DNA from 2 places in the Lentilactobacillus curieae genome. Region 1 is predicted to be linked to the other one. Evidence: predicted binding sites of a transcription regulator. Region 1 holds the regulator's gene; the other holds the start of a gene.
What was found. Region 1 encodes NrdR, which represses ribonucleotide reductase genes. Its sites were predicted from a motif close to ACACNATATATNGTGT; they were not measured.

Region 1 (9,603 bases):
TGTGGCGTAACTAGTTTAAGTTCCGACCCTGATAATAAGTGCGCCATCTGTTCTGGTTGGATGATTCCGGGTGTATCGACCAATGTCTGGCCGTCTTCCAAAGGAATTTCAATCTTATCTAATGTCGTTCCTGGGAACCTAGAGGTCGTGATCAAATCCTTAACACCAGTGGATTGACTAATAATTTGGTTGATCAGTGTTGATTTACCAACGTTAGTAACCCCAACAACGTAAACATCCTTGCCATCGCGATATTTTTCAATTTGTTTTAGCAAACTATCAACATCAGCGTTTGTCTTTCCTGAAACCAATTGAACACCAATCGGTCTCAAACCAGCGGCATTAGCGCGCTGACGCAACCAGTCAGCAACCTTTTTATGCTTAAATGAAGCTGGCAAAATGTCCACTTTATTTCCTACAAGTAGTACCGGGTTATCTCCAACTAATCGGTGTAATCCTGGAATTAAACTGCCGTTAACGTCAAAAACATCTACTACATAGACAATCAATGAGTCAGTGGCTGAAATACTAGACAACAACTTTAAAAAGTCATCGTCAGTTAATCCAACTGGGACAATTTCGTTATAATGACGGAGCCTAAAGCAACGTTGACAATATACCTCACCAGATTCTAGACCTTTGTTAAGTGCCGACTCCGGGGTATACCCAGGTTTAGCTTTATCCACTGTTTGAATTGCGGCACCACAACCTATACAGTGAACCACTTCTCCAGCAACTATAATTTCATTTTCAGCCATATACTTCCTCCTATTGCCAGTGTATATCAGAATACTTTTTCTTTAGTAGTTTAAATACATATTTTTCAACAAAACGGTTAAACCAAGTAGTCCAGCCATCATTACTGACCAATGGCTTAACCAGGGCGCTTTTAATTCCACTATTATTAGCAGAAAAAATATCAGTAAGCAACTGATCGCCCACCATGACCACATTTCGTGGGTTAATAGAATAACGTTTCATAGCGCGATTAATCCCTACTGTTAAGGGTTTTAATGCTCTTGAAATAAATTCCACATCATAATCAGCAACCGCTTTTTCGATTCTGTCATGGCTATTATTAGACACAACAATCACTTTAATTCCAAACTTGTTAAGTTCTTTCAGCCACAACGACAATCTTGTGTCGCCATCCTTTTGGTTCCAAGGAATTAGCGTGTTATCAAGATCAGTAAGTACATATTTTATGTGGTTGGCGGTTAGAAATTCTGGAGAAATACTATAAATATCCCCAAACATCCAAGTTGGTTTGAATTTAGAAATCATGAGGGGGACTCCCTTTTACTAAATTATTTAAAAAGACTTCCACCGTTAACCAGTGAAAGTCTTGTTTAAGTCAAAAATTACTTGAGAGCCTTCTTGGCTTCATCTGTAAGTGCTTTGAATGCATCTGCATCGTTAACTGCAAGATCAGCAAGCATCTTTCTGTTCATATCAATGTTAGCAAGTTTCAAACCGTGCATAAATTGACTGTAGCTCAAACCATTGATTCTTGAAGCAGCGTTAATACGGGCAATCCAGATTTTACGGAAGTTACCCTTGTTAGCGCGACGGTCGCGGAATGCGTAGGTTTGTGACTTCATTACTTGGTCTTTAGCAGTCTTGAAAAGAAGATGCTTTACACCGCGGTAACCTTTAGCTAATTTTAAAACACGCTTACGACGTGCATGTGTGACTGTTCCACCTTTTACTCGTGGCATATCGAATTCCTCCTAATTATTGGCGATTAATTTTAATTGATTAGTGTGCTAATAACTTCTTGTATGTCTTCACATTAGTGCTGTCCATCATGTGAGTGCCACGAAGTTGGCGACGTTGCTTCTTTGTCTTACCGTGGAAACGGTGACTAGTGTAAGCAGCTGCACTCTTGAAACCACCGTTAGCGGTCTTTTTGAAACGCTTTGCGGCAGCGCGGTTTGTTTTTTGTTTAGGCATTATGGTTCCTCCTCAAAAATTTTAACTATTTTTTATCCGAATCTTTTGGCGCAAGCACTAAGAACATGCTCCGACCATCCATTTTGGCTTTTTGCTCAACGTTTGCAACGTCGGCAGTTTCCTTCGCCATACGATCAAGCACCTCACGACCAATATCCTTGTGAGTAATTGCCCGACCCTTAAACCTAATTGAAACTCGAACCTTTTCACCCTTAGCCAAGAACTTCTTAGCGTTCTTAAGCTTAGTGTTGAAGTCGTTAACATCAATTGTAGGACTTAGGCGAACTTCTTTAACACTGATGACTTTTTGTTTCTTACGAGATTCGCGTTCCTTCTTTTGAAGCTCGAAACGATATTTCCCATAATCCAGAATCTTTGCTACTGGTGGCTTAGCTTTAGGAGCAACCAAAACTAAGTCCAACTCAGCGTCTTCGGCAAGCTTTAAAGCTTCATCCTTAGACTTAACACCAAGTTGATCACCATTGGCCCCGATAAGTCGAACCTCACGAGCGCGAATTCCGTCATTAACCATCATATCTTTTGCTATGGTAATTCACCTCCAAAATTGATTAAAAGCAGAAAAAAGCGGGCACACAGTGCGCCCGCTCAATTACAAGACTGTTCACAAGTGATCAGTCCTGACTCGATATCATGCCCAGTAAACAATTTTACTAAGGCGAGAAGCGGGTTGCTTCTGCTTTGCTTTCTTTCGAACTTTAATAGAATACCATTGAATCAAATTAGTGTCAAGGGCACTAATTAATCTTCATTTCTAGAGTAAGTGTCAATATCGTGTCTAATTTCATCAACAAAACTATCCACTGATTCTGACTTAGAATCATCCTCACCATACTTACGTACTGAAACTGAACCAGAGTTCATTTCTTCGTCACCAACGACCAAGGTATATGGAATCTTATGAGTTTGGGCATCACGAATCAAGTAACCCATCTTTTCAGGTCTTTCTTCAACATCAGCTCTAATGTTAAACCCACGAAGCTTTTCACCAATTTCCTGAGCAAACTTACCATGCTTTTGTTCACTAACAGGAATAATTTTAACTTGTTGTGGTGCTAACCAAGTTGGGAATGCACCTTTGTAAATTTCAGTTAGGTAAGCAGTAAATCTTTCCATAGTAGAAACTAGGCCACGGTGAATCATAACTGGACGGTGTTCCTTACCATCTTCTCCAATGTAATGAAGGTCAAAACGTTCTGGCAACATGAAGTCTAATTGGATTGTTGATAGAGTTTCTTCGTTACCAAGTGCAGTCTTCGTTTGAACATCCAACTTAGGACCGTAGAATGCGGCTTCACCTTCAGCTTCTACATAATCCAATCCAAGTTCATCCATGGCGTTCTTTAACATGCTTTGAGCACGATTCCACATCTCATCATCATCAAAGTACTTTTCAGTGTTTTGAGGATCACGGTAACTCAAACGGAATGTGTAGTCATTAATATCGAAATCGTGGTATACAGAAACCATCAACTTAAGAATTTTTTGGAATTCTTCTTGAATTTGGTCAAGAGTTACAAATGTATGACCGTCATTCAAAGTCATTTCACGAACTCGTTGTAGTCCTGACAACGCACCTGATTTTTCGTATCTGTGCATCATACCAAGTTCAGCAATTCTAAGTGGTAATTCACGGTATGAACGAATGTGATGCTTGTAAACTTGAATATGCGATGGACAGTTCATTGGACGTAATTCAAGCATTTCACCATCACCCATGTCCATTGGTGGGAACATATCTTCACGGTAGTGATCCCAGTGACCTGATTGTTTGTATAAGTCTAAGTTAGCCAGAACTGGGGTATAAACGTGCTTATAACCATTCGCAACTTCACGGTCAATGATATAACGTTCGATTGTTCTTCTAATTGTTGCACCGTTTGGCATCCAGTAAGGAAGACCTGCACCAACCTTGGGGTCAACAAAGAATAAATCAAGCTGGTTACCGATAACTCGGTGATCACGATCATGGGCTTCTTGACGCTTCTTCAAATCTTCATCAAGTTCACCTTGTTTGTTAAATGCAGTTGCATAAATTCTTTGAAGCATTGGGTTAGATGACTTACCTTCCCAATAAGCACCAGCTACTGAAAGTAACTTGAAAATCTTAACAGCACCAGTCTTAGGAAGAACGGCACCTTCGGCAATTCCCTTGAAATCGCCAATTTCGTTGTAGAGAACTTGGCCATCGACAGCTAACTTATCAATCAAAGAATTTTGATATGGATCTTCACCTGCTAATGCCTTAGCATCAGCAACAGATAACTCAACTGACTTGATTTCTAAATTGTCTGAAACAATTTTTTTCATTGTCTTTGATAAACCTTCAAGTTCATCAACACTGATTTGAGTGTCAGGCTTGTCAGTATCAACGTAAAAACCGTCTTCGTCAGCAACACTTTCACCAATCTTAACGTTAGTGAAATCTTGGTTGATTGCCATCTTTAAGATCTGGGCTGCAGTTTGTCTTAAGACAGTTAATCCTTCTTCACTGTCCTTAGTGATAATTTCAAGCTTACCACCCTTATGTAAAGGTTCATTTACTGAGTGAAGCTTGCCATCAACTTTAGCGGCAACTGCCTTCTTTGCAAGACTAATTGAAATTGATTTTGCAATTTCTTCACCAACCACTGCGTCAGCAAATTGCTTTACGCTGCCATCTGGAAATTCAAATGATAAATCTGCCATTGTACTCTCTCCTTTTTTTCTGGAACCACAAAAAAATCCCTGGTGCACAAATATACACCAGGGACGCATTTAGCGCGGTTCCACCCATATTACTTTATTAAATAAAAGCTCTCAAGTGGCTGCTAACGGTTACCAACCGGGATAGCATTGTCCGCAATCCATTGTCGAAAAGTGGTAATCATTTCAATCTTAACGGGTTCTCTTCCAGGCTAGAAGAACCCTCCCTGTGATGAGTTGAAATAATCATGTCTTTTCTATATCGATTAAAGTATAAGGGTCACTCTTATCGTTGTCAAATTAATTTTTAATTTAAACGTCGATTCGGGCCTTCAACTTCTATCGGCTTTGCCAAGAAACGGATTCGTTCCATTAGTCGCCTTGCCTTAAGTGGTTCATCATCCCCACGTTGATTTATTCGTAAATGTTCATCCTCAAGCTGATCCATTGAAAAATTAGACGAGAAGAATGTAGGTAATTGCTGCTGCATTCTATATTCCAGAATGACTCCGAGAATATCATCCCTAACCCAGCTAGACATTGAATCTGCACCGATATCATCGATCATCAAAACTGGTGACTTCTTGATTGCATCAATCTTACCAGCAACCGAGTTATCAGAAATTGCAGATTTCATTTCAACAGCCAAACTTGGAAAATGTACTAACGTTGTTTGAATACCAGAGAGTGCAAGTTGGCGAGCAATCGCTCCAAGTAAGTAAGTTTTCCCAATTCCAAAAGGTCCATACAAATACAGGCCTTTATGAAACTTCTTTGGTTCGCTTTCCATGCCACTAACGAACTCAACGGCCTCAGCCAAAGCAATACTCTTATTTCCATCACGATAATAGTCATCCAAACTCGCATTTTGAATATCTTTAGGCATCAAAATATTAGTAACTAACCGTTTTTGTGCCTGTTCCTTTTGGCGAGCAATTACTTCAGGAGAGGCACTATACGAGATGTCAATTAGCCTATCATTAACTACTAAATGAGGTAGATAACCTGGAGCAAAAGTTTTTTCTTGCTTGGCAGCCTTTTGTTTGACGTTATAAAATTCGTACAATTTTGCAATTGAACGATCAACAGCGTCATCCGCTAATTCATCTTGGTGTTCTTTCACAAAACTTTGAATTTCGGCGTCTTGTTTTACCGTGTTCACCAAAGTGGCGAAATCACCGTTCAAGTGTTTACTAGCCATAATCCGTTTCATTGTATCAGACACTTTTTCCAATTCTCTCACCTACTTTTCTTTTTTTAAATTTTTAAGTTTTTCATCAAGCAACTTCTCCTGTTCAGGAGTTAATGCGGTCTTTGTCGTAGCTTGTGGTTTGTTATCTTTATTTCGTTTTGCCCAGTCAGGTAAAGTTTCTTTAACGGTATGTCTACCATTGTTTCTTCTTACTTGAGGTTTCTGATTTACCTTAGCCTCATTACGACTCTCAATCGCTTTGATTGCTTCGGGAGCAGTATTTACTTTGTGCTGTGTCCAATCGTTGGCAATTGTCTCTGCTAGCGCCTTATTCAAAGTCGCATTCCCAAGATTCACCAAAACGTAGTAGGACAAGATATTGATTACCTCGGCTGGCAATATATCTCTAGTAACTAAATCACGAATCACTCGTTGTTCGTTACTAGAAACAAAACCGCCCTTCTGCTTCTTGATTTGGTTTAAAAATGCAATCGGGGCTGTCTTTTGAGCAATGGTAATAATTTGCTGGATTTGTGAATCGAAACCACTTAAATCAGTCTTAGATGCCTGAGAACTACTAGCTTGAGCCACCCGACTACTCGTTTGTCGTTTACCAATCCCATATTTATCTGCTACCAACACGCTAAGTCGCTTTGTATCAACTTGGTTTGTCTTTAAATCAACTGCCTTTAAAATCAACTTGCTCATGTTGATTTCATCAATGTCATACAAAAGATGTTCAGCAATAATTGGATTGTATGCCGCCTTCACACTTTCAATGTCAACGAATGATGTGCGTAACATTTCTAATAATAGGTCAAAATCAAATGGGTGCTCTTTTAAATCTTGCTGATTTGCAGATAATTTATTTGTGGTAATTTGTTGATTTTTAACTGAAGCAACCTCAGCAGACGGCTGATCAATTACAGACTTAGGAACTGAAAAAACATCCAATAGCGATGCTGAAATGTTTTCAGCTTGTTTTGCTTGCTCTCTAGGGGCATCAACCCGACCTACCAATTGCTTAAAAGTTCGCTCACCGACTGTACCTAACAGTAGAGTTGTTAGTAAGTCCGTCTTGAGAAACTCAACAGAAGAAAGTGGTAGTTGCACAGAAAATTCAAAAAGCGACTCATTTGTCTTGAAAGTTGCCATTAGATCAACAGCCTCTAACTTTCTTCGAGCAGTTTGAATTGACTCTAACGATAGGCTAAGCGAGGACTGAATCTCGTAGAATGAATGAACCCGGTAAGTGTGTTGGTCAGACCTAGCAACACCAAACAAAAATGTGTATAACGAAAAAGCGTTTGCGCCAATCAAAGGTAAATACAAATTGGTAAGAACGCTTAAATTTAATTCCTGATTACCATTTTGGTTAGATGCCACAAACCGACTGTCAGGAGACAGCTTTTCTTCGCTTAACATTTATTTATCACCACTGTTTTTTGAATCGGTTGGGTTGCCGCTTGTTTTTTCCATCATTTCTTTTAACTCTTTATAAAAAACAGACATATCTTTAAATTGGCGATACACAGAGGCAAACCTGATGTAGGCAATTTGGTCAAGTGAGGCCAAATCCTCCATCACATATTCACCAATTTCAGTACTTGTGACTTCGCTATCACCGGTTGAACGCAATTTATTCTCAACTTTGTCAACCAAGTCTGTGATTGCATTCATAGACACAGGCCGCTTTTCTGCGGACCTAACGATTCCCTTCATCAACTTTTCGCGGTTAAATTCTTCACGGTTCCCGTTCTTTTTGATGACCAATAATGGGGTAGCTTCTACTCGTTCAAATGTCGTAAACCTAAAGCCACAACTTTCACATTCTCGCCGTCTTCTAATTACCCGACCATCGTCCGTTGGCCGACTGTCAACAACCTTTGATCCATTGTGACCACAATGAGGACACTGCATGAACGTTCACTCCTTAAAATTCTTCGTTTCTTAACCAGTCATCGATTTGGAGTTTAGTCAAATCGAATTCTTTTGAATTATAAATTATTACATCAGCTAAATCTCGTTTCGTTTCTAATGACCATTGACTATTGATTCTAGCCATTGCATCAGTGATAGATAGCTGGTTTCGATTAATCAATCTTGAAAGCTGCTTTACGGGGTCAGTATAAACAACCACCGTTTCATCAACTATACTATTATAACCATTTTCAAACAATGTTGGAGCGTCTAACACCACCATTTTTTGGTCTTTCAACTCATTAATCTGACGGTAAATTTCACTACCAATAAACGGGTTGATCACCCTGACTAATCTTTTTAACTCACTATCTGAGCTAAAGACGGTTTGCGCCAGCTTTTTGCGGTCTAACTCGCCGTTTACATCAAGAAAATCTTCACCAAATTCAGAAATGATGGCAACTAATCCCTCATGACCTTTAGCCTCAACCATTTTGGTAACAATGTCAGCATCAATTATTGGGATTCCAAATGTCTTTAAATAGTTTGATACCTGGGTTTTTCCTGTGGCGATTCCACCCGTTAAACCAACAATTTTTGACAAACGATCACTCCTCAGTTAGTACCTGACAATTAGGACAAAAATGCGTTCCCCGTTGAGCCAACTTAATCTTCACGATTGGGGTACCGCAGCGCAAACAAGGTTCTCCCTCACGTCCGTAAACATTCAACTGATTCTGAAAACTGCCGGCTTCACCATATGCGTTGGAGTAAGAGTGGACGGTTGTTCCGTGACCAGCAATTGCCTTTTGCAGTTCCAGAATAATGTTGCTTCTTAATTCCTTTAATTCAGCAATCGTTAATGAGTTTGCAGGCCTCTCAGGATGAATTTTACTCATCCATAACACTTCATCAGCATAGATATTACCTAGTCCGGCAATCTTACTTTGATCAAGTAGAAATGGCTTAACTGCCTTCTTACTCTTTGCAAAAATCTGTTCCATGTATTCAAGCTTCAAAGTTTTTTCAGTTGGCTCAGGACCAATTGTTTTCAATCCAGAAACGGTGTACTCATCTCCAGTATTGACCACCGCCATTCGTCCAAATTTACGAGTGTCGTTATATCTTAATTCACGCCCATCAGTTAGATGAAAGATGATGTGCGTATGCTTGTGGGGTGTCGTACCTTCAGGGACAACATCATAGTTTCCTTCCATCCGTAAATGAGAAACAATAGTTAAGTCGCCTGATAGCCTAATTAACAAATATTTTCCCCGACGATCTACTTTTTCAATTGTCCTGCCACTTAATGTGGCAATAAACTGATCAGCGGTCAGATTGTTAAGCATCTTGGGATACAGGACTTCAATAGTTTTTATTTCACTGCCACCAACAAGTTCATTTAGACCTCGCCGAACAGTTTCAACTTCAGGTAATTCTGGCATAAAAAAACCTCACTGACATTAATTATTTTGCTTCGTACCAAGTATCACCAAAATGGCTTTCAACTTTAAGTGGTACTTCAAGTTTGATAGCTGAGTCCATAACCTTAGGGATCAGTTCTTGAACTGTGGCTAACTCCTCGTCTGGAACCTCAAAAATCAACTCATCATGCACTTGAAGAAGCATCCGAGTATCCATGTTGGCCAAGGCTTCATCCATCTTAATCATCGCAATTTTAATGATGTCTGCAGCACTTCCTTGAATAGGTGTGTTCATAGCAGTTCTCTCAGCAAATGATCTTAGGTTAAAGCTCTTTGAATTGATATCTGGTAAGTATCTACGGCGATGAGCAATCGTTTCTACATAACCCTTTTCCCGGGCAAACTTAACGA
Region 2 (9,603 bases), 160 kb from region 1:
AATCTTCCATCCACATAAGGATGTTCAACACATTAAGAAGGAAAACATCGGTTTGATCGAAGTTATGGGAAGAGCGATTTTACCGGCAAGATTAAAGACAGAGATGAAGGAAGTCGAAAAGTACCTTGTTGGTAAGCCTAATGAAATTGCGGATTACCACAAGGAGTGGGCAGACCAGATTGCTAATGACAATGAAATCAATGATCAAAACGTTGAAGACGTTGTTAATCGTGAAGTCGGCTTAGTATTTTCTAGAGTGTTAGAGGATGCTGGTGTGTACAAATGGGATGCGAAGGGACAAGCAGCATTCGATAAATTTATTTCACAAGTCTAATAATTTGATGATAATGCGATGGGAAACAATACTTTCCCATCGCATTTTTGATAAAATTAAGCTAGTTAAAAATTTGTGAAAGTAGGAAATTATAATGAAGTTTATTGCATACAATGTCCGCGATGATGAGATACCGTTTGTTAAAGACTGGGGTAAACAAAATGGTATAGAAGTTGACTACTCTACCGATACGTTGAATCTTGACACTGTCAGCGAGGCAGATGGATTTGACGGAATTTCTGGTTTGCAGACCATTCCTTACGATGCAGAACTTTTTGCAAAGATGAAGGAGCTTGGCATTTCGATGCTTTCATTGAGAAATGTTGGTCTTGATAACGTCGACTTAATTGCTGCTAAGCAGAATGGGGTTACTGTAACTAATGTTCCTGCCTACAGCCCTGCAAGTATTGCTGAGTTTGCTGTTACCTTAGCGTTGATGGTTAATCGTAAAGTTGGCTATATGTACAATCAACTTCATGACTTAGGTGAGTTCCATATGGCATCAGATTTTATGGGCCGCTTAATGAGTAACTCAACTGTTGGGGTTGTTGGTACCGGTAGAATTGGCCGCGAGGCAATCAAAATGTTTGCAGGCCTGGGTGCCAATGTAATTGCTTACGATAAGTTTCCAATGAAAGATTCTGACTTACCATTTAAATACGTAGATAGTTTAGATGATATTTTAGATCAAGCTGATGTGGTTGACCTTCACATGCCAGGATTACCAGAAAATGACCATCTATTTGATGAGAAAGCTTTTAAACGAATGAAGGATTCTGCAATTCTAATCAATACCGCCCGCGGTTCGATTGTTGACACTCCTGCAATGATTAATGCGTTAAAGAGTGGAGAAATTGCTGGTGCCGGAATTGACACTCTAGAGCATGAATCAGCCGATTTACAAAATTCACGGTCAACTGCTATGGTTGAAGCTGAAGATGTCTTAGAACTGTCAAAAATGCCTAACGTGATTGTTACACCGCACTCCGCTTTCCATACGGATGAAGCAGTTAAAAACATGGTTGATATTTCGCTTAACAACTTAAAAGCAAAGTTAAGTGGTGGCGAAGTTGAAAATCTAGCAAAATAGTTATAAAAAAGCCACCCAAGATTTAAATCTTGGGTGGCTTTTAATTTTATTAACTAAATATCGTAATCACTATCACTCATCGCTTCAACGTTTCCAAGTAGGTAACCATTACCAACTTGTGAGAAGAAGTCATGGTTAGCAGTTGATGTTGAAATCCCGTTCATAACGACTGGGTTAACGTCAGCAGCGGTGTCTGGGAATAGTGGATCTTGTCCCAAGTTCATCAATGCTTTGTTGGCGTTGTAACGGATAAATGTCAACACTTCTTCAGTCCAACCAGTTTGGTCGTACAGGGTGTGGGTGTATTGCTCTTCGTTTGAGTACAATTCGTACAAGAAGTTGTACATCCAATCCTTGAGTTCTTGTTGCTTTTCTTTTGGAAGTTGGTTGAAAGTTACTTGGAATTTGTATCCAATGTAAGTACCATGAACTGATTCGTCACGGAGAATCAACTTGATAATTTCAGCAACGTTGGCGAGCTTGTTATGACCAAGATAGTAGAGTGGGGTATAGAAACCAGAGTAGAATAGGAATGTTTCTAGGAACACACTAGCAATCTTTTTCTTGAGCGGATCATCTTGGTTGACGTAAAGATTTTCAATCTTAAGTGCCTTATTTTGCAAGAATTCCTCACTGTCACTCCACTCGAAGATTTCGTCAATTTCATCTGGAGTATTCAACGTTGAGAAGATTGATGAGTAACTCTTGGCATGAACAGATTCCATGAATTGAATGTTGTTCAATACGGCAGTTTCGTGCATTGTCTTAACGTCTTTTCTAAGTGAGGCCATACCTTCTTGTGATTGAAGCGTGTCAAGCAAGGTCAAACCACCGAAAACGTGGCCAACAACCCATTTGTGATCGTCGTCTAATTCCCGCCAATCGGCGAGGTCATTTGATAATGGAATTCGCGTGTCCAACCAAAATTGTTCAGTTAACTTTTCCCAAGTTGCCTTGTCAATTTGGTCATCGATTGCATTCCAGTTGATTGCGTTATAATTTTCAGTCATCAGATTACCCTTTCTAAATTACACAGCTTTCGCATTCATTCGAGCCAACTTCTTGCTGGTCATCGGTAAATGTACGAATGTAGTAGATTGATTTGATACCTTTTTTGTGAGCGTAGTTTCTCAAGATGTTTAAATCACGAGTTGTCATCTTGTCAGTCCGACCGTCTTTCCAGTCGTAAATCCCGGCAGGAATTGTTGAACGCATGAATAGAGTCAAACTCATTCCTTGATCAACATGCTCTTGGGCAGCTGCATAAATGTCAATTACCTTTCTCATATCCATATCGTAAGCTGATTTGTAATATGGCATAGTATCGTTTGAAAGGTATGGAGCAGGGTAGTAGATCTTCCCAATCTTAGACTCTTGGCGTTCTTCAATCCGATTGATGATTGGATGTAGACTAGCAGTAGTGTCGTTGATATAAGAAATTGAACCATTTGGTGCTACAGCCATTCTGTTTTGGTGATATAAACCGTACTTCATAACTGATTCTTTAAGAGCTTCCCAATCCTCTTTAGTAGGAACAGGAATGTTGGTGAATAGTTCCTTAACCTTATCAGATTTAGGAGCAAAGTCTTCGTTGAGGTACTTGTCAAAGTAAGTGCCGTCTGCGTATTTACTCTTGTCAAAACCAACAAACGTTTCGTTGCGTTCCTTAGCAATTTCGTTTGATGCCTTTAAACTCCAATAGTTAAGTAGCATGAAGTAAGTGCTAGTAAACTCAATTGATTCTGGTGAACCGTATTCCATGTGGCTCTTAGCAAAGAAACTGTGAAGTCCCATTGCTCCAAGACCGATTGAATGTGATTCATCGTTACCCTTTTGAATTGATGGGACAACATCAATGTCAGAGTGGTCAGTAACAAAGGTGAGGGCTCTAACCATGGTTTCAACTGAGTGACCAAAGTCATTAGAGTTCATTAAGTTATTGATGTTTGTTGATCCAAGGTTACAAGAAATGTCCTTACCAAGTTTGATGTAATTTTGTTGATTATCAACAGTTGATGGAGTTTGTACTTGAAGAATTTCTGAACAGAGGTTACTCATTGTAATACGACCTTCGATAGGGTTAACACGGTTAGCGGTATCGATGTTGATAACGTAAGGGTAGCCAGACTCTTGTTGTAGCTTACTGATTTCAGTTTCTAGATCACGAGCCTTAATCTTCTTCTTGCTGATTTTGTCGTTAGCCACTAAATTATCGTATTCTGCGGTAATGTCGACGTATGCAAATGGTTTGCCATATTCACGTTCAACATCGTATGGGCTGAATAGATACATATCTTCGTTATTTTTGATCAATTCATAGAATTTATCAGGAACGATTACACCTAGTGAAAGGGTCTTTAGACGGATTTTTTCATCAGCATTTTCCTTCTTAGCAGAAAGGAAGTCGATAATGTCAGGATGGAAAACACTTAGGTAAACAACCCCGGCACCTTGACGTTGGCCAAGTTGGTTAGAGTATGAAAAACTGTCTTCTAGTAATTTCATAACTGGTACGACACCTGATGCGGCACCTTCAATGTGCTTGATTGGTGCGCCAGCTTCACGAAGGTTAGTCAAGTTGATACCAACCCCGCCACCGATACGTGATAGTTGTAAGGCGGAATTGATTGTGCGGCCAATAGTGTTCATATCATCAGTACTTTGAATTAAGAAACATGATACGAACTCGCCACGGTTTTCGCGTCCAGCATTCAAGAAACTAGGAGTAGCGGGTTGGTAACGTTGGTGAATAATTTCGTCCGCAAGGTCCATAGCCAACTTTTCATCACCATCTGCAAAGAAGAGGGCATTAGCGGCAACACGATCACTAAATGTTTCTAGGTATGAGTCATTATCGTTAGTCTTGAGTGCGTATTGAGCATAGAATTTATAGGCTGCCATGAATGATTTGAAGTGAAAGTCTTGTTCCTTCAAATAGTCGTACAGTTTTTCAATGAATGAAAAGTCGTACTTGTTAATGAAGTCAGCTTCATAGTATTTATTATCAATCAAGTAGTCGAACCGTTCTTTTAGTGAATCGAATTTCACTAAGTTTGGCTCAACATTTTCTTTAATGAAGGCGTCAAGTGCTTCTTTATCCTTATTTAGTGGTATTTGGCCGTTAACTGGGATATTGATTTGGTTATTGAGATCGAAGTACGAGACATCCTGTAAATTGTGTAAGGACATGCTAGAGACCACTCTTTCTTTGAAATTTGAGTAATAAAATAGCGGGCCAAAAGGTCGCCCGCTTTGGTTATCTGATATGTTAAAATGAATAGGACTAGTTTGCGATTGACTTGAGTTCGTCAGGTCTGAAACCACTGAAGGCTTGTTGACCGTCTACATCAACAACGGGAACTGCCATGAAGCCCCGTTCCTTCAAGTAATCAACGTATTCAGGTTGTTCGTTAATATTGTGTTCTTCAAACGGAATGTTGTGTTCTGACAAGTAACGCTTAGTCATTTTGCATTGCATGCAGTTGTTTTTTGAATATACTGTGATTTTTCCCATTTCATACACCTTCCCTATGTAACTAATTCATTTATCTACGTTTTATAGTGTACACCAAGCAAACCAAAAATCAAAGAAAAAACACAATATATTGTGATATTTTTTTGATTCGACACCAAATATAGGAATCGTCGAAAGTAGGCGGTTTTAAGGAGTTTAACGATGACAGACGATCAATTTTACTATTCAGAACACCCAGATGTTGTGTCTGATCCTCAAAAATGGAACTTTACGTTACTTGGAAACAACATTTTGTTTACTTCGGACAACGGAGTGTTTTCTAAAAAAACGGTCGATTACGGTACCAGGGTACTTATTGATAACGTAAATTACGCCATTATTCCAGAAGGGAAAATTCTTGATTTAGGTTGTGGATATGGTCCCGTTGGGATTGCAATCGGTAAAAAGTATCCTGAACGGCAGATTGATATGGTTGATGTTAATGAAATTGCGTTAGAACTGGCAAAACAAAATGCTAAGGAAAATAATGTCAATAACGTTAAGATTTTTGCTAGCAACGTTTATCAGCACATCAATGATAGCTATGCGGCCATCATTACTAATCCGCCGGTTCGGGCAGGAAAAGATGTTGTCGACCAAATGTTGAGTGAGGCTAAACAACATCTAGTGGCTAACGGAACACTGACGATTGTTCTGCAGAAGAAGCAGGGAGCTCCATCTGCCAAAAAGCTAATGGACGGCGTTTTTGGTAATTCAGAAATTTTAAAACGTGATAAAGGCTACTATATTATTCAGTCAATTAATGAAGGATAGATAAATTTGAGCACAAAACAAACATATTATATGCAGCAAGCACTGATTGAAGCGAAGAAAGCCTACCTCATTGGTGAAGTTCCGATTGGGGCGGTCGTGGTTAAAGACAATCAAATTATCGGTCGTGGTCATAATTTAAGAGAATGGCTTGAAGATTCAACTGTTCATGCTGAGGTTGTAGCAATTCAGGAAGCTTGTCGCACACTCAATAGTTGGCGATTAATCGATTGTGATCTATATGTGACAATTGAACCTTGTTTGATGTGTTCAGGGGCAATCGTTAATTCTCGGATTCATAAGGTATATTTTGGGGCAGAGGATCCAAAAGCTGGTGCAGTTACATCACTTTATCAAACGTTAAGCGATCAACGCCTGAACCATCAGGTTGAAGTTGAACATGGATTACTGGGTAATGAGGCATCACATTTAATGAAGAGTTTCTTCAAGGCAGCTAGAAAAAAGCGAAAGTTGAAAAAATAGGCTGGATATTTATCTGATAGTTTGTTATGATATTTAGTGCCGTAAGGCCTTGAGACAAAGGTTGACTTACGAATTGTGTCAGGTCCGGAAGGAAGCAGCACTAAGTATTTTTGATCTTGTGTCTCTCGTTTATAGCAATTTAACTCCTGACAGTTTTGTCAGGAGATTTTTTTTACAACTAATAGATGAGAATATCTTGATTGGAAAGTTTTGTCCATTCATACTATAATTATTTAGATGTGAAGCAAATTTTCGGGAGGAATAACGATGAGTTATCAAGCTCTTTACCGGGTTTGGCGACCACAAAGATTCGATGAGTTGGTCGGCCAAGAAATTATCACCCAAACATTAAAAAATGCGTTAATCACTGGTCAAACGAGCCATGCTTATCTTTTTACAGGTCCGCGCGGGACTGGTAAAACCTCTGCAGCCAAGATTTTCTCAAAGGCAGTCAACTGTCATTATTTAAAGGACGGTGAGCCTTGTAACGAATGTGAAACCTGTAAAGCAATTACTGAAGGTAGCTTAAATGATGTGATTGAAATTGATGCCGCCTCAAATAATGGGGTTGAAGAGATTCGTGACATTCGAGATAAGGCGAAGTATGCACCAACAGTTGCTGACTATAAAGTTTATATCATTGATGAAGTTCATATGTTATCAACTGGGGCCTTCAATGCTTTGTTGAAGACCTTGGAGGAACCACCTGCTAATGTGATCTTCATTTTAGCTACAACTGAACCTCATAAAATTCCAGCGACAATCATTTCTAGAACACAAAGATTTGATTTTAAGCGAATCAAGCCCAAGACGATCCTTGAAAGAATGGAATACATTCTTGGTCAGAAGGGTGTTGAGTACGAAGACAAGGCACTAAAGCTGATTGCTAAATCAGCTGAGGGTGGAATGCGGGATGCACTCTCGATTTTGGATCAAGCCATGTCATATGGTGACAACCAAATTACTTATGATAATGCGTTGCTGGTCACAGGAAGCGTCAAAAATGATTTGTTGTTGACCTACTTGGAACAGGTGACTGGCGGACAGACCAAAGATGCACTGAAAACAATTCAAGCAATTCTGGATGAGGGTAAGGATCTTAAACGTTTTGTTGAGGACCTGACCAGTACTTGCCAAGATTTACTTTTGTATCGGCAAGATACTGAAATGGTTGAAGAAATGGAATTGGGAATCGTTGATGAAAAGTTTAAGCAACTTAGTGAGACGATTACTGATCAACAGATATACGACATCGTGGAAGCACTCAATGATGTTTTGAATTCGCTGAGATTCACGACTCACCAAGACGTATATCTTGAAGTATTGACAGTAAAACTGACTCACTTGGACGCTCAACCGGTTGAGGTAGCAAGCAACTCTGCAACACCTGCTGGACCAGAATATCACGACCTACTTGATACAATTCAGTCTTTAAAGGATCAGGTTCGGGAACTGTCTAAAGAAGTTAAACAGCAACCAAAAGTTGTTGCTTCAGCGGATAATGTAGCTCCAGAAGTTACTAAACCAAGCCCAATCGAAAAGAAACCTGCTGATACTCGGGTTGAGTTAACTAAGATCTATCCAATTTTGGATAGTGCCACTAGGGATGAACTTAACCAATTCAAACAAGTTTGGCCAGATCTAATGGAGTCGTTATCAGTCACTCAAAGAGCAGTTATGCATGTTTCAACGCCCGTAGCAGCTAGTGATGATGGAGTAATTGTTTCTTTTGAATATCTTTTTCTATACCAAAAGGCAAAGTCAGACACTGATTTAAAGGATGCCCTTGAAAATAGTCTTGATCGTATTGTCGGTAAGGCACCGCAAATCGTGTTTGTTCCAGAAAACCAGTGGCCTGAGATTCGCAGCGATTATCTATCCAAGAATGGTCATCCAAAGCCAACTTCAACTGAAAAAGTGACAACTGACTCAACCACAAAATCTAATTCCGCGGATCAAAGTGAACCACCTTTGCCACCAGAACCAGGTGATATTGATACACCAGCTCAAGAAATGCAAAATGAAAACCAAGCCAACTTAGTCGTAAAAAAAGCCGAAGAACTCTTTGGCAGTGACATTGTTGACGTAAAAGATGATTAAATGGAGGAACTTTTTCTATGATGAACGGCATGAACATGAACAAGATGATGAAACAAATGAAAAAGATGCAACAACAATTGGCCGAGGAACAAGAAAACCTTAATCAACAAGAATTTAAAGGTAACTCACCAGAAGATATGGTGGTAGCAACATTTGACGGCAGCAAGAAGCTAAAGGACTTGCAAATCAAAAGCGAAGCCATTGACCCAGATGATCCAGACATGTTGGCAGACCTTATAATTGCGGCTGTAAATGATGGTTTAGAAAAGGTTGAAAAACAAACTCAACAAACTATGGGTAAGTATACTAAGGGAATCCCAGGACTATAAAAAGGAATCGAGCGAACTGCAATGCAATATCCAGAACCAATCGCAAAATTAATTGAAAGTTTCATGAAGCTACCTGGTATCGGAAACAAGACGGCTACTAGGTTAGCTTTTTACGCAGTCGACATGAATAATCAAGACGTGATGGATTTCGCAGATGCGCTTAAGCAAACAAAGGAAAACCTCAAGTATTGTTCTATTTGTGGGAACCTTACTGAAGAGGATCCCTGTGAAATCTGTCGGGATAAGTCTCGAGATCAATCAACGATTCTAGTGGTTGAACAGCCGAAAGATGTAATGGTGATGGAAAAAATTCAGCAATACCATGGTCTTTACCATGTTCTTCACGGAGTTTTGTCTCCAATCGAAGGCATTGGTCCTGAGGATATTAATGTTAGTTCGTTGATCAAACGGCTGCAAAAAAATGACGAGGTCAAAGAAGTCATTGTTGCAACAAACGCAACTCCGGAGGGGGAATCAACGGCAATGTACCTATCTAAGTTGATTCGCCCATCTGGAATTAAGGTAACAAGGCTAGCCCGTGGATTATCAATGGGAGCTGATATTGAGTACGCTGATGAAATGACCTTGTTCAAGGCCGTTGAAGGTAGAACAGAAATATAACGGGAGCTGAGTGAAGATGTTGTTTGGTCGGAGAAAACGCAAAGTGAAAGCTGAGTACGACGAGGAGCTTTTGGATTTGATCAATACTTTGAAAGAAAAGTGGGATTATGCTCAAAAAACTCAGGATGCAATCGCTGACGTAGACAATGAAATCAGGATTGAAACAGCACTTGCCAGACAGAAGTATTTTTTCATTTACCGTGAAGCTAGACTCCGTAGTGTTAAAAATGATCATATTCAACCTTCGGTTATTAACTATGATCACAGTTACGATCACTACGAGTAATTTATTATTGCAGAGTGGTTGTGTTTGGGATTAGTATTCAAGCATACACAACTACTCTTTTTTAATGGAATAGAC

Region 2: a site for NrdR is predicted at 5,020-5,035, ahead of PL11_RS07730 (redoxin NrdH). Genes of this name have one in related genera too.

What each region holds. Positions count from the first base shown of each region.
Region 1 is NZ_CP018906.1:1,756,284-1,765,886, reverse strand. It holds gene yqeH (ribosome biogenesis GTPase YqeH) at 1-758, opposite strand, end outside; gene PL11_RS08530 (YqeG family HAD IIIA-type phosphatase) at 769-1,284, opposite strand; gene rplT (50S ribosomal protein L20) at 1,362-1,718, opposite strand; gene rpmI (50S ribosomal protein L35) at 1,759-1,953, opposite strand; gene infC (translation initiation factor IF-3) at 1,979-2,506, opposite strand; ribosomal protein L20 leader region at 2,525-2,659, opposite strand; gene thrS (threonine--tRNA ligase) at 2,713-4,659, opposite strand; gene dnaI (primosomal protein DnaI) at 4,964-5,890, opposite strand; gene PL11_RS08500 (DnaD domain protein) at 5,900-7,273, opposite strand; gene nrdR (transcriptional regulator NrdR) at 7,274-7,768, opposite strand; gene coaE (dephospho-CoA kinase) at 7,782-8,372, opposite strand; gene mutM (DNA-formamidopyrimidine glycosylase) at 8,377-9,213, opposite strand; gene polA (DNA polymerase I) at 9,236-9,603, opposite strand, start outside.
Region 2 is NZ_CP018906.1:1,596,905-1,606,507, forward strand. It holds gene PL11_RS07710 (UDP-glucose--hexose-1-phosphate uridylyltransferase) at 1-334, shown strand, start outside; gene PL11_RS07715 (D-2-hydroxyacid dehydrogenase) at 429-1,424, shown strand; gene nrdF (class 1b ribonucleoside-diphosphate reductase subunit beta) at 1,478-2,434, opposite strand; gene nrdE (class 1b ribonucleoside-diphosphate reductase subunit alpha) at 2,448-4,613, opposite strand; gene PL11_RS07730 (redoxin NrdH) at 4,708-4,938, opposite strand; gene PL11_RS07735 (class I SAM-dependent methyltransferase) at 5,101-5,712, shown strand; gene tadA (tRNA adenosine(34) deaminase TadA) at 5,719-6,192, shown strand; RNA gene ffs (signal recognition particle sRNA small type) at 6,240-6,326, shown strand; gene dnaX (DNA polymerase III subunit gamma/tau) at 6,460-8,292, shown strand; gene PL11_RS07755 (YbaB/EbfC family nucleoid-associated protein) at 8,310-8,621, shown strand; gene recR (recombination mediator RecR) at 8,643-9,242, shown strand; gene PL11_RS07765 (YaaL family protein) at 9,259-9,528, shown strand.